2 regions of the Paenibacillus sp. B2(2019) genome follow, and region 2 is predicted to be linked to the other one. Evidence: predicted binding sites of a transcription regulator. Region 2 holds the regulator's gene; the other holds the start of a gene.
What was found. Region 2 encodes Rex, which represses fermentation and respiration genes when NADH is low (regulators of the CRP and FNR family bind a similar motif). Its sites were predicted from a motif close to TTGTGAAATATTTCACAA; they were not measured.
Positions count from the first base shown of each region.

Region 1: PAENI_RS14190 (cytochrome ubiquinol oxidase subunit I) is a predicted target of Rex. The motif match lies at 4,433-4,450, and genes of this name have one in related genera.

Region 1 covers NZ_VTZR01000015.1:225,467-233,314, forward strand. The annotation lists gene PAENI_RS14170 (glycoside hydrolase family 43 protein) at 1-468, shown strand, start outside; gene PAENI_RS31825 (TetR/AcrR family transcriptional regulator) at 597-1,205, opposite strand; gene PAENI_RS14180 (zinc-binding metallopeptidase family protein) at 1,312-3,159, shown strand; gene PAENI_RS14185 (GNAT family N-acetyltransferase) at 3,222-4,073, shown strand; gene PAENI_RS14190 (cytochrome ubiquinol oxidase subunit I) at 4,615-5,979, shown strand; gene PAENI_RS14195 (cytochrome d ubiquinol oxidase subunit II) at 5,976-6,992, shown strand; gene cydD (thiol reductant ABC exporter subunit CydD) at 7,094-7,848, shown strand, end outside.
Region 2 covers NZ_VTZR01000024.1:453,269-461,116, forward strand. The annotation lists gene PAENI_RS23370 (tetratricopeptide repeat protein) at 3-644, shown strand; gene dinG (ATP-dependent DNA helicase DinG) at 781-3,642, shown strand; gene PAENI_RS23380 (redox-sensing transcriptional repressor Rex) at 3,774-4,427, shown strand; gene PAENI_RS23385 (amidohydrolase) at 4,414-5,715, shown strand; gene PAENI_RS23390 (cell wall elongation regulator TseB-like domain-containing protein) at 5,884-6,402, shown strand; gene PAENI_RS23395 (hypothetical protein) at 6,811-7,353, shown strand; gene PAENI_RS23400 (AAA family ATPase) at 7,346-7,848, shown strand, end outside.

The DNA.
Region 1 (7,848 bases), on a different contig from region 2:
CATGAATGGACTCAAATATCAGATGGTGCGATTTGCTGCATGCCGTTATCCATCGATTTACGTCATGCCTTAGCACCGCCGCAGTATATGTTTACGGCATCACAATCAGGCTGGAGCGTATCTAATACAGGGGATGTTATTGTTCATTCAGGTGAAAACTATGTCACAGATGGACCTTTCTTGCATCGAACGCTAAGCGGGAAACTGCTGCTCCTGTGGTCAAGCTACTCAAGCTCAGGATATGCAATCGGGCTTGCTAGATCGCAAAATGGTCATATCCATGGACCTTGGATTCATGACCCTCAACCGCTGTTCGCACAGGACGGAGGGCACGGGATGCTGTTTTATACCTGGCAAGACGAGTTAATGCTTACCATTCACCAACCCAATACAGTGAGCTTTGAACGGCCTTGTTTTTTTTCAATGGAAGAGATTGGGGATAGTGTTCATATCGTCAACAGGATATGAGCACGACCTGATGCCAGTAAGCTAAAGGCACTCTTAGTACACCTCATTATGCCCATTGCGTTACAGAGTGTAAAAAAACGTTCACCCATCGAATGATGAGTGAACGTTTTTTTTGCTGATTCTACCACTTATTCCTGTGACATTGGCGTATGGTATACATCAAGACAAATTTTGGTCATATCGTCAATGGATTTTGCAAAGTCGGATTGTATCCATTTGAGGAGAACATTATAGAGGGCCCCCGCTTTAAAGTATATTCGGTACACATTCTCATCGCTTTTGTCGTGAGCAGTAGAGAGCATCATTTCATTCAAGCAATCCAGAATCACATGATCAAACTTTGCGCTTTGAAGTGCTTTGTAGATGTTACGCTGTTGAAAAATAACTTCAAAAAGAACTTTGATGAATTTTCGAGGTTCATTGGCTTTGCCTGTTATTTCATTGGTGTAAGGCAAGAGTTTTTGATTAATTTCGAAAATAAGCGAATCGACCAAATCCACCAGGATTTCTTGCTTGGAGGAATAGTTGTTGTAATAGGCCGTCCGAGAGACCCCTGCACGCTTCACAATATCGGTGATGGTGATTTTGTTAAAAGGCTGTTCCTGGATCAAGAAGACTAATGCCGTGCAGATGGCTTCTCTTGTCAAACGGTTGGTTTCTTTATTGGAACTATGCTGAGAGGTATTTGGACTGTATAATTCATGATTTGAGATGACATTTCCCCTCCGTTTGTACATTCTGGTGTTCGTTTTATTGTTTTTCATGAGTCTTTTCAATATGCTAAAACCATAAGGCATTACAAATGTAATGTCAAAATAGTAGTAGATAAAATGGGAGGGCGTCATGTTAGAAAACTTATATAGACGATTGTCAGCGGTGCTGCTTTTGATCCTAGCACTCTGTGCTACGGTATTTATTGGCAAAGAAACAGTTATCTCGATAGTGACCATTATCCTTTTGTTAGCGGAATTAGGCATCTCCTTTTTACTTTTAAAGAAGCGTGAGAAGTTACATGTGGTGTTAATTAGTGCGATGGTGGCAGAAGGGTTGTTCTTACTAACATTAGAATTTTGGCTGCTTGCGCTTTCTATCTTGCTGCTGATCGTAGCGGGCATATGGAGAGGACTCTTTGGGCAAAAAGTGAGCAGAAGAGTCACTCCATTTACAGTGGTTCGTAAAGTGTTATTCAGCATTGCTGCTCTTATCGTTATTGCACTTTGGGGTATTGGAATCTATGCAAAACCTATTACAACACCTGTGGCATTAGCAGCTGATGCGGCTGTGACGATCGATGAACGAAAATTGGATTCTGCAGCAGTGATGCTGAAGGATATTGAAGTAATGAATTCTTTTGGAAGCCGTACAACCGGCTCTGAGGGTCATAATCAATTTATTTCATGGCTGGAGCAACAGGTAACAGATATGGGGCTGAAAGTTTATCGTGATCACTATACTTTTGACCGATGGGAAGAAAAGAACAGCTCTTTAATGATTGATCAGCAGTCAATTCATGTCTCTTCAGCTTTTCCTTATTCCGGTGAAACTGACGAAAATGGGGTAACAGGGGAGCTGGTATATACGAAGCGTGGTGAGTATGACCAGGCCAGCGGAAAAATTGCTGTCATTGAAATTGAGAATTTCAGAAATTTCCCAAGTGGGATCGTTATGAACATGCGGGATTCATCTCCAACGGAAAGCCAAATTGCCCCAAATGAAGGCGATCTAGTCCTCACTACAGCTTTAAAAGAAGCTAAATTGGAGCAAGCGAAGGAAAGGGGCGTGAAAGCTGTTGTTGTTGTCTGGAAAGGGGTATCCGACGATAAGGTTGAAAAGCAGTATGTGCCTTTTACTACCGATTATGCTGGAATTCCTGCGATCTGGGTCAATGAAACGGAAGGGAAAAAGGTGATCCGTGCAGCCCAGGAGCACAAAGAAGGTACGGTTATTTTAGAAGCGGAAATACAAAAAAATGCTCCAACAGAATCCTTTTATGTGAAAATTGACGGGAAAAATAAAGATGAAGCGATTATCATAAATACCCATACGGATGGGATAAATGTGGTGGAGGAAAATGGTGCTGTGGGCATGCTGTCCATGATTCGTTACTTACAGCAGGAGCAGCCGGAACGTACGATGATTTTCACCTTTGTGACAGGCCATTTTAGATTACCGGATTTCAAAGGAACTTCTCAGGCGACTTCCACTTGGATGGAGGGGCATCGAGAGCTCTGGGATGGCAAGAAAGGCCATATGAAAGCTGTAGCTGGAATTACGGTTGAGCATTTAGGCAGTATGGAGTGGAAGGACGATGATACGGGTCACTATAGACCAAATGGAAAAATAAGTACAGAATATACCTATGCGGGGAATGAAATGATGGCGGCCATATGGCTGAAAGCTATTGAAAAGACCGACGGCACACGTACTGTATTATTACGTGGACATAACAAGTTTGAGTTTGGAGAGAGTCAGCCTTTATTTGAAGCAGGGATACCGGTGATTGGCTTCATTCCAATGCCCGACTATCTGCTCGTGGATAGTGAAGACAGAGAGATGGGCAAATTTGATGCAAAGCTCATGAATACACAAATTATATCGTTACTGAAAGCGGTCAAAATAGTGGACGGAACGGAGACGACTAAGCTTGGAAAGTCAGATGGGTATTCTTTTTTCTATGGCCGTACTAAATGATGAATTGGAGATTGGCGGATGATTAAGAACTTAGTACCAAAAGAAAAGGAGAAAAAAACTACATGTTGATCAAAAGTGTTAAGGATCTTGAATTACAAGAGTTTACAACTTGCTTTAACGAAGCCTTCTCCGACTATGTAATTCCATTTCATGTTTCTTCGGAGTATTTAGCTGATAAATTTGCAGGTGCGGGAGTTAATTATCAGATGTCGTTTGGTGCTTTTGATCAAGAGAAGCTGGTTGCATTTGTTATGCATGGCATCGGGGATCGTAACGGCGAAAGTACTGCATTTAATACTGGTACAGGAGTCGTTCCTTTATATAGAGGGAGACGGCTAGTCGAACAAATTTATCGTCATGCTCTTCCCATCCTTAAAGAAGCTCATATTCAAAAGTGTTTGCTTGAAGTGATTCAAACGAATGATAAAGCTATAAAAGCGTATACCGCCATAGGATTTCAAATTCATAGAGAATTAGTTTGTTTCAAGGGGCGTATTGATGTCACCCTTCCGGACGATCATAGACATACATTCATTACTATGGTTCGACCGGAAAAATTCGATTGGACATCGGTACATTCTTATTGGAATTTTGAACCTTCTTGGGAACAATCTGTTCATGCAATTTTACGAAACCCGCATTTATACGATGTGGTCACGATAAGGGAAGAGAATAAGATTTGTGGATACGCGGTAATAAAATCGGCCAACGGAGCAGTTCTACAGTTCGGTATTTTGCGAGAAAAAAGAAACCAGGGATTTGGGCGTTCCTTATTTCATTGGATGGGAGAGAGACATTCTATCATCACCGTCAATAATGTAGACAAAAGAGATACAAATTCTATACTTTTCCTTCAAAGTGTTGGTCTTGACGTATACATCGAGCAATATGAAATGGAGAAAGATTTGTCATGACGAAGATGACATTAGCTTTAATTCAAAAACACTGATGATTTGAGTCAGTGTTTTTTTGTTGCAAAAGGGGGTATATATTAGAGGTTAAAATGAGGAAATATCGTTTTTTTTTCTAACATCGAAGTAGGAGGAGACTTGTGTAATCATATATACGCTATTGATTCAATAGCTCTTTTGGGTTATTTTTGTGTTATTCACTGAGTTGTCAGAAAGATTTGACCCTTTCTTGAACGTTTAGGGATTAAGAGATATCTGTGATTGAATTACTTGCAATTTAAGATAAGATGATTTTAATCGTTAGGTCACGTTATTAATTTGACTGCTCAGTATCAGGTAAATCAGGCTCGCCAACTCATGCTTTGTGAATTTTTTCTCTTTTTACATAGCAAAGAACGAGGAACGTCATACTAAAACGAACAGGCAACGATGTCGCTGAGCCCTGCTAAGCCTGATATTGAATGCAGCCCAAGAATTAGCCGGCCTAATCACAAGCATCAAGTTATGACGAAAAATGAACAGCGTTTGAAGGGAGCAGTAAAGAATGGCAATTGATACGGTGCTATGGAGCAGGCTGGTGACAGGCTTGACTCTCGGGTTCCACGTTATTTTTGCGACGATTGGCGTCGGTATACCGCTAATGATCGCTATTGCAGAGTTCATCGGGATCCGCAAAAAGGATCCCCATTATACACTTATGGCAAAGAGATGGTCTCGGGGATTTGTCATTTCTGTAGCGGTTGGTGTCGTGACCGGTACAGCCATATCACTACAATTAGCCCTGGTATGGCCGAATTTTATGAAACTGGCTGGGAATGTTATTGCACTTCCGTTATTCATGGAAGTGTTCGCGTTCTTTTTTGAGGCCATCTTCCTGGGCATTTATTTGTATACGTGGGATCGGTTTAAAAATCCGTATATCCATTGGCTGTTGACGATTCCTATTGTCGCCGGGGCAGGCATGTCTGCCGTTTTTATTACGACGGTGAACGGATTCATGAACCAGCCTGGAGGCTTTGTCATGGAAGCGGGCCAATTCACAGCGATTGATCCGGTGCAAGCGATGTTGAATACGGCGACGTTCTCCAAGGTGTTCCATGTATTAAGCTCGGCCTATTTGACAGGAGCTGCCTTGTTAGCCGGGATTGCAGCCTTTGCGATGCTGAGAAAAGGAGTGTCCGCATACCACAAAAAATCCTTGAATCTCATGATGGCGGTCGTTTTGCTGTTCAGCTTGCTGAACACGTTAGCTGGTGATGTGTCCGCCAAGTTTTTGGCCGAGCATCAGCCAGAGAAGCTTGCAGCGGCAGAGTGGCATTTTGAGACGGGTAGCGGTGTGGACTTGGTTCTAATGGGATGGCTGAATGCAGAGCATGAAGTGATAGGGGCTCTTCATTTGCCGAAAGTGCTCAGCTTCCTGGCCTTTGGAGACTTTAATGCGGAGGTAACGGGGCTGGAGGAATTCCCCAAGGAAGAATGGCCACCGCTTCTTGTTCACTACCTGTTTGATTTAATGGCTGGAATCGGATTTGCTCTGCTCGCGATTTCGGTCCTGTACTTCCTGTTTGTGTTCTGGAAAAAACGCAATGTGCTTAACAAGTGGATGCTTGGCATCATCGCACTGATCGCACCGCTCGCGTTTCTAGCTGTAGAGCTGGGCTGGTTTTATGCAGAGGTTGGGCGACAGCCGTGGATTATCCGTGGATATATGCGTGTAGAGGAGGCTGCCACGACTTCACCGAATGTAAGAATTATATTCTTCGCCTTATTGCTCTTGTACATCGTACTCGGCAGTATGTGTGTAATCGTGCTAAGACGTTTGTTCAACAATAATCCGGCAGAAGCTGAGATGGAGAAATGGATGAAGGAACATCCTAATCAATCTGTGGAAAAGGGGGGCACTGAATGATGAGTTACGAAATAATTGGCATCTCGGTGCTCTGGCTGTTCTTGTACGGCTATTTAATTATAGCTTCCATTGATTTCGGAGCGGGATTCTTCGCCTTTTATGCACGTTTGACGAAGCAGGATCATCTCATTAATCGTCTGATTTCCCGTTATTTATCACCCGTTTGGGAGATCACAAATGTATTTTTTATCTTTTTCTATATTGGCATCGTCGGATTTTTTCCAGACACAGCCTATTATTATGGCTCCGCGCTGCTTGTCCCGGGAAGTATTGCAGTGGTTCTTCTTGCGATTCGCGGTTCGTTCTATGCTTTTGAAAATTACGGTTCCAAGAAAAACATAGTTTATCTTTTTTTGTACGGAGCTACAGGTCTGCTTATTCCGGCTTCGTTGTCAGTGGCGCTAACTTTGTCTGAAGGCGGCTTTATTGTGAAGCAGGCTGAGACGGTTTCTCTGGATTACTGGGCGCTGTTTACCAATCCGTTATCGTGGAGCATCGTTGGACTGGCAATCGTGTCCGTTTTGTTCATAAGCGGCTCATTTCTGACTTTTTACGCATCTCGTGCAGAGGATCATTCCGCGTTGAAGCTGATGCGGAACTACGCCCTGTTTTGGAGTACACCGACGATAATTCTCGCACTGACAGCATTTATCTATTTGGGTCAACACAATGAGCGGCATTTTCAAAATATGATGGATTTATGGTGGTTGCTGGCACTTTCCGTTGCTTTCTTCATGATCGCGATGTGGCTGATATATAACGGACGCCGTTACGGATTAGCTTTCATATGCATCATGCTGCAATTTTTCTGTGCCTTTTTCGCTTATGGGATTGGGCAATACCCTTATATTCTCGATCCGTATATCACGATTCAGAGCAGTGCAACTTCACCAGCAATGGGCTTAGCGTTAGTTGTTGTGTTTATCGGCGGTCTGTGCCTGTTGATCCCATCCCTTATTCTGGTCTTCAAGCTCTTCCTGTTTGATGCGGATTATGTAAAAGGGAAAAAATAAAGCTAATTGATCCATTACGGCGTGTTTGAGGTTTCTCTACAAGCCTATATATAAAGGAGGTGTGATCTGTGCCGAGGAAATCCAGTCTGATTTCTCAACAAATGTCTTCACAAAGAAAAAATATGCCCCTCCTCGCGATCCTTTCGCTCGGGCTAGGTACAGCTATTGTGAGTCAGGCTGGACTGCTTGCTGAAGCAGTCCAACGGATTTTTGTGGAGAGAGCTTCATTTTCATCGGTTATCATGTTGCTCGGCATTCTTCTGGCTGTTATGGCTGTACGCACATTGTTGTCATATGGGAACGGTAAAGTTGGCTTGCGCATGGCTGCCACTGCCAAGACAAATATGCGCGCAGCCGTGCTGCAAAACTTAACCCATGCTTCCATGCCTTCCACCCTTCGTGGACAGACGGGAGGCAAGGTCAGTATTGCTCTGGATGCTGTGGATGAGGCTGATAGTTATTTCAGTCAGTACATGCCGCGTATGATGGAAGCTGCTATCATCCCGATTCTGATTTTGGTCGTTACATTTATCCAACATGCCAACACAGGTTTCATTCTATTATTTACAGCTCCTTTCATCCCGCTGTTCATGATTTTGGTAGGGCTGAAAACGAAGAACAAATCCGAAGAAAAATATGCGCAGCTGGCCGAGTTTTCAGGTACGTTTCTGGATTCTCTTCAAGGGCTAGTGACGTTGAAAATATTTGGACGGGCACACCGTCAGCAACAGAAAATTGAACACAGTAGCCTGAGTTACCGTGATGCCACAATGGGCATTTTGAAGATTGCGTTTACGAATACCTTCATGTTGGAATCGATCGTGATGCTAAGCATTGGCATTGTCGCTCTTGAACT
Region 2 (7,848 bases):
CCATGTTTCAACATTTGTTTGCTGAAATGAACAAGGTGCTTCAGGAGATCGTTACAGATTACCCTACAGCGGAGGGTGCCCGCCGGAATGAGCTTTTATGCAATTATAATATGCTGCATCGACTTAGTGATAAAGTGATGGATGAATGGCTGGCCTTTGCAGAGAAGCTAAGTCACTTTCGTGAAAGTGTAGATTTTACGACTGTGGTTGAAGAGGAAGTGCCAGAACAGGAAGCACCCGAGCTGTGCATGGATACTTTTGTTAGAGGTCAGGGGTATTATAAGCTGCTGATGTATGGGAAATGTATTGAACAGTTTAAGGAAGTTATTGTGCAATATCCGGATAGCTTGGCTGCTCGATTATATTTAGCCATCTCTTACCTGCAGGAAGGGGAGGGGGAAGCTGCTTGGAATCATCTGAACCATATGCTCGGTTTGATACGGGAAACCAAGCTGAAGGCAATGGTTTATAACGCTTTAGGTTGCATCAGGGCCTCTCAAGAACGTTTCAATGAAGCGCAGGAGCTGTTTGGCCTTTCTTTGCAACTTGACCCGGCACTTCCTGAACCAACCGTTAATTTGGAGGTTTGCCGCCGCCGAGGAGGTAAGCTTCATTTCGGAAATCAGCTTGTTTCATTATTGTAAATTATTACGTTTACGGTTTATTATTCCGCATTTTCATTCAAGCGATGCATCCCCTGAACCAGTGGTGTGCATCGCCTTTTTTCGCAACTTCTGTTATGCTGATTAAGAGTCTCAATTGAAAGGGAATAGAATTATAATGAAATTTGCCGTGCTTGATTTTGAAACAACGGGAACCCAATCCGTGGGTGAAATTATCCAGGTTGGCCTTGCAATTATAGAAGAAGACCGGTCCATCTCCCGGGTATATGGTTCCTACGTCAAGCCCGGAACGCCGATACCTCCTTTTATAACTGGTCTAACGGGGATTACCGACGATGATGTAAAGGATGCACCTGAGCTGGATGAGATGATGATGGAGCTTGTCCCACTCTTGGATGATGTTGTGCTTGTAGGGCATAATGTCGCATTTGACTTCCATTTTTTGCAAAATGCTTTAGACCGATGTGGGTATTTACCATTTCAAGGGCGGATTTTAGATACGATTGATTTTCTGAAAATCTGCTTTCCTTCCCTCACATCCTATCAACTAGGATCAGTTAGTGCACATTTTGGAGTGACGCATGATCGTCCGCATCAGGCAGACAGTGATGCACTCGCAACTGCTCTTGTATTGCTGAAATGTCTGGAGGAGCTCTACGATTTGCCTCTGCTGACGATTCAGAGACTCTGTGAGCTGTTTACGGAAGAGGATAGTGATCTGGGTTGGTATTTTGATGGTCTGCTGCGTGAACGGGAAGCGGAGACGCTTCAGCCCGAAGGTGATCTGACTTTCTATCGTCAATTAGCGCTTGCTGTAGGAGACTGGAATGAATTAGCTCCACCTCGAGACGAGCATGCTGAGAATCCACTACACAATTTATCTTTTACAGATTATATGGATGAAGTAACGAAACGACTTAAAGAAACTTTGCCACAGTATGAAAGCCGAGAAGCTCAGGATATTATGATCAATGAGGTGATGACGGCACTTGCCGAAGACAAGCATCTATTGATCGAAGCAGGGACAGGAACCGGTAAATCCCTTGGTTATTTATTGCCTGCCATATACCAAAGCGTACGCACTAATGAAAAAGTCATGGTCAGCACTCATACTATTAATCTGCAGGATCAATTGCGTGAGCGTGATATTCCTTTGTTAACGCAGGTAGTTCCTTTTCCATTTAAAGCTGCAATTTTTAAGGGCAGAGGGCATTATTTGTGTCTTCGTAAGTTCGAACATAAAATTAATAAAAAAGACTTTATAAGTCCGAGGGAAGATGCGCTTACTGCGGCTCAGATGATCGTTTGGCTGACACAAAGTGAATCAGGAGATGACGAAGAGCTCAATCTAAGTGGACGTGGCGGAGATTTTTGGGAGACGGTGGCAAGCGATACCGATTCTTGTCTGGGTCGCTCGTGTCCTTGGTTCCGTAAGTGTTATTATCATCGGGCTAAGCATGAAGCTGGTATTGCAGACGTGGTTATTACGAACCACTCTAAGCTTTTCGCAGATGTTAAGGCTGGGCATCAACTACTTCCGGCTTATGAACATCTTGTAATAGATGAAGCCCATCATCTGGAGGACGTGGCTGGCAAGCATTTAGGCATGCATATGAAACATTTCACGGTGGCACATACACTATCGCGTCTTTATAAGGATAGTCGAAATGGCCAACTTCCTACACTTCGCCAAATGCTTCAGTCATCAGGCAGTGAGGAAGCTTCTGAATGGAGCGGAGTGATCGATAGAATCTATCCGGACCTGCTTACCGTAAAAGAAACCTGGGATCTGCTTAGTGATAAACTATTCAGCCTCTTGCCGGAACGTAGCGATGCAGCGGCGGGAGAAGCCGGCCAGTTAGTCATGCGGCTACTTCCTACCCGTAAACCGAAAGATTGGGATGAATTGGTTGCTTTAGAGAATACTATGAATCTGACATTAAGCGAAATTATCCGTAAAGGTGATAAAATGCTTAATGAGATGCGAGATCAAGAAGGTCAATCTTCCTCAGATAGTCTAGTTACCGATATTAGCGGCTTATTTAAGGATTTAGCTTCTATACGTGAGCAAGTACGGTTTTTTATGGGATTAAATGATGAGAATGTAGTATATTGGCTGGAGGCGAATGGAAATTATCGCAGTAAATCGCTACAGTTGTATGCCGTTCCTGTTGATGTTAGTACTCAGCTTAAGGAGCTGTTTTTCGACAAGAAGAAAAGTATCGTGCTAACTTCGGCGACACTCTCTGTCGATAAATCTTTCCAGTTTATGATTGATAATCTCGGACTTAATGAAGCTGCGGAAGAGGGACGTCTGATGACATCACTCCTGCCTTCTCCCTTTAAGTATCGGGAGCAGGCGCTGTTAGTTATTCCGCGGGATTTCCCTAGTGTGAAGGGGAGTGTAGGCGATGCACGATTTGTCGATACACTCGTACAGTCACTAGCAGAAGCAGCTATTACAACACGTGGGCGGATGCTTGTCCTGTTTACTTCTTACAAGATGCTACGCCAGGTTTACGATCCTCTGAAAGAGGCTCTAGCCTCACAAGAGATCACGGTGCTAGGTCAAGGCGTGGAGGGGGGCAGCCGTAGCAAGCTGATCCGCCGTTTTCAGGACAGTGCAGCTTCTGTACTGTTAGGAACAAGCAGCTTTTGGGAGGGTGTAGATATTCCAGGTGAAGCATTAACATGCTTGGCCATCGTGAGGCTCCCATTTCAACCGCCAAACCACCCCCTAGCGGAAGCGAAGTCTGAGTTATTACAAGCCCAGAAAAAGAATCCGTTCATGAAGTTGTCTGTTCCTCAGGCGGTTATTCGCTTCAAGCAAGGATTTGGGAGGCTGGTACGGACAGCGCAAGATCGGGGTATTGTTATTGTGTATGACACAAGGGTGATCGAATCTCACTATGGGAAGTATTTCCTCTATTCGTTGCCTGGCCCGAAAATGGAGCATATGCTTACGGATCAAATGGTTCCTCGTATAGCGGAGTGGTTGGAAGACGGAGGCGTTTCTTGAAAAGAACGTCATCGATCTTATTAATCACTCTACAAGGAAGGGCGGTATAAGAATACCGCTCTTCCTTGAGACGAGGTGCAGATATTTCGATAGGATTTGAACAGAATATCACTTAAATTAGGAGGTAAATTATGAAATCGGATAAAATATCAGAAGCCGTTGTTCGCAGACTTCCTGTGTACTTGCGTTTCTTGAATGATCTCCAGAAACGTGAAATATTAACCGTTTCCTCACAAGAACTAGGACAAAAACTTGATTTAAATCCTGCTCAAATTCGTAAAGATTTAGCTTATTTTGGAGACTTTGGTAGAAAAGGTATCGGGTATGACGTAACTTATCTTATTGAAAAAATCCGTCATATTCTGAAGCTGGATCAACAATTGAATGTGGCTTTAGTAGGAGCCGGTAACCTTGGACATGCATTATCTAATTACAATGCTTATCTGAAAGATACTATGAAGATTACCGCTATATTTGACTCCTATGCACCTAAGGTAGGGCGGAAAATCAACTCTCTTACCGTTCAACCGATGGAGGAGCTTGGTCAGACGGTTCGTGAGCAAGGTATTCGAATTGGGATAATTACTGTGCCTGATTCAGAAGCGCAGAATGTAGCAGATATTCTCATTGAGTCTGGCATTGAGGCGATTTTGAATTTTGCACCAGTGATTCTAAAAACACCATCGAATATCCGGGTTCATGCTGCCGATTTTACAACGGATTTGCAAAGCCTTGCTTATTATTTGAAAGACGGAAAGGAAGAAACCGGAAATGAAGAGCAGTAAAACGATTATTAAGGGCGGGCGTTTTCTTATTCCGGGAACGGATGAGCCGGTTCTGAGCGGATACATGACTATTGAAGATGATTTGATCACTTACATAGGAAAAGAAGAGCCTTTAATGGAAGATGATGTGCAAGTTGTTGATGGCAGTCGTCTGCTGTTAATGCCAGGTCTGGTAAACACACATGGCCATGCGGCAATGTCATTGCTTCGTGGTTATGGAGATGATTTAGCACTTCAGGTGTGGCTTCAAGAGAAGATGTGGCCAATGGAAGCGAAATTCACTGGAGAAGATGTATACTGGGGAACCTCCTTGTCGGTACTGGAAATGCTAAAAGGTGGTACTACAACCTTCTTGGATATGTATGATCATATGGACCGAGTAGCAGAGGTAGTCGAATTATCAGGCATCCGTTCCGTACTGATGAGAGGCGTAATCGGATTATGCCCAGAGGAATTGCAAAATCACAAGCTTGCGGAAGCGATTTCTTTTGCACGAAATTGGCATGGTAAGGCTGACGGCAGAATTACGACGATGATCTCGCCACACGCCCCATATACTTGCCCACCGGACTTCTTTGTTAAGTTTGTACAAGCGGCACATGATTTGGATTTACCGATGCATACCCATATGTCCGAGACCAAACGCGAAGTGGAGCAGAATGTGGTGGATTACGGACTTCGGCCTGTAGCGCATTTAGAGAAGCTTGGAATGTTCACACGTCCGTCTATTGTTGCACATGGTGTTCATTTGAATGATGAAGAGATCGAGATACTGGCTCGTCATGATGTAGGCGTGTCTCATAACCCAGGAAGTAATCTGAAACTGGCTAGTGGAGTGGCTCGGGTGACGGATCTTCTAAAGGCTGGTGTGAAGGTGTCACTGGGTACAGATGGTGCGGCAAGCAATAATAACCTGGATATGTTTGAAGAGATGCGTCTTGCAGCTCTCATCCATAAAGGTGTAAGTGGTGATCCGACGGCTGTTCCAGCTCCGGAAGCGCTGCGTATAGCTACAGAGTATGGCGCAAAGTCTATCTTTTTAAATGATGTGGGTAGACTCGCTGTTGGCATGAAAGCGGACTTTATCGCGATTGATATAGACCAGCCGCATTTGCTACCACACACAGATCTGTTGTCTCATGCTGTATACTCTGCCAGCGCCAAGGACGTTGAGCATGTATGGGTGAATGGTAAACAGGTTGTAAAACATGGAGAATGTGTAACGCTAGATGAGGAAACAATCCGTCGTAAGGCGCAAGAATCATTTGATGGACTGCTTAAACGATAGTCTAAGATCATAACGAATAACTGAAAGGCTGTGACTTTCTGCGATTGCAAAGTTACAGCCTTTTGTGTTTCTGATAATAGATCATTGAATTGGATATGAAACTTTGGATAAACACACAGGTGTGTTATATAATCAAAAAAGATATATTACTAGAAAGGGAGCTGTACCTTGAAGAAAAGGAAAAAATGGATCCTCCTGGGGTCAGTTCTGATTCTGCTCCTTCTGTTCGGACTTATCCAGTTCTATGCTTATATTATGAAAGATCAATGGAACGAGCGAGATATCGCTAAGGATGTCGCTAAAACCAGTGCTGGTCTGACAGAGGTAACCAAAGCGCAGAAATCCGTGTGGGATGAAAATGCGGTGTACTGGGTCTTAACAGGGAAGAATGAAGCCGGGACCGAGTTGATGGTTTGGGTACGTTTTACTGTAGACGGGAAGTTTGCTGAAGGAACCGACGCAGTATATGCTGAAGAACTAAGTAAAGGAACCTCTGAAGCGAAAATGCGTAGCCTTATAAAAGCCGATCTTCCGGACATCAGCATTGAGCGGTTGTTGCCAGGAGTATATAACGGGGAGTATGCTTGGCAGCTTTTTTATAAACAAAGCGGTCGATATTATTATCAATTTTATCGGTTCTCAGATGGGGCTCGAATGGGTGAAGGTTACAGTTTACCTAGCCGCTAAATTAAACAAAAGCATTATAGGAGAAACAAGCGGACCATTTATGGTTCGCTTGTTTTTTAAAATGACATATTATTTGATATACTATAAGTACACTAACTGTGATATACTATAAGAGTAGATTTTATATATTGGGATTTAAAGATTCATACGAAAAAAGGTCTGTTATTTAAGAGTAACAGCCCTTTTTTTGTCGAATTAAATCAATAAATTAAATAAAATGGAAAGAATTAAAAAATAAAATTTTAAATATCTTCACACTTTTTTTCAATATAGTATATACACCTGTGATATACTACTGTTTGTAATTAGAACAGTGTTAGTAGAACGTCAGGCTCTGATGAGCTCTTAGCAGCTATGACTTTGGATCATTCTGTTTACATTTTTTCATCTTTGAGAGGAGGACGTTTCTTGAAATTACGTCTTGTACCTGTACTGATAACGTCTCTACTGTCGGCTATGCTATTATTCGGAGGATTCTTTTTATATCGTCAGTTTGCTTTACAGGAACCGCTCCAAAAGATTGTAACTGGATTTGAGGGAGTAAATACTTCACATATTAGTATTAACCGCGATGAGGTCACTTTGAAACTTGATTTGCAGCCGGGCACGAATTTACGTGATCTAGTATCGTATGTATCCAAAGAAGGAAAATCAGTGATTGAAGGACGTAAACTTAAACTCGATGTGGAGCAAAATTCAAGTGAACTATTGGATGATTACTGGGATAAAGCGATGTTCTCTGTAGCTGAAGCCATGGAGAGCCGTAAATATACGATTATACCTACAGAACTTGATAGATTGAAACAGCAAAATACGGAATTTAAAGATGTGATAGCATCTACTGATATCGACGACAACAATGTGTACGTAAGCTTGAGTAATGGAAAAGAAAGCAAGTTTATTATTTTGCCGCGAAAACCTGCGACCTTGGGGGTATGGAATAATGCCTAAGTACCTTAAAGAAATTTTACTCGGATTTATTCCTGTGCTGTTTATTTTCATGGCTTTTTTAGGTATTAATATATTCCCGATTGTTATAGCAGCTGGAATGCTTACTGCATTACTTATAATTGCTCATTTGCGTGGCGGGCTTACGGTGAACGCTGGTGCGGGGAAGAAACGCCAGAAGGAAGGGCCTTCAAAGCTCACTTTTGAAGAAATTGGTGGGCAAGACAATGCGAAGCAAGAGCTTCGTGAGGCACTTGATTTTTTGATCCGGCATGAGGAGATCAGTAAATTTGGGATTCGTCCTTTGAAAGGGATTCTACTCACTGGCCCTCCAGGAACAGGTAAGACCCTTATGGCCAGAGCAGCTGCGCATTATACAAACTCTGTATTCGTGGCTGCATCAGGCAGTGAATTTGTAGAAATGTATGTAGGTGTCGGGGCCGGCCGGATCCGCGATTTGTTCAAGGATGCTCGTAACCGTGCTGTTAAGGAAAATAA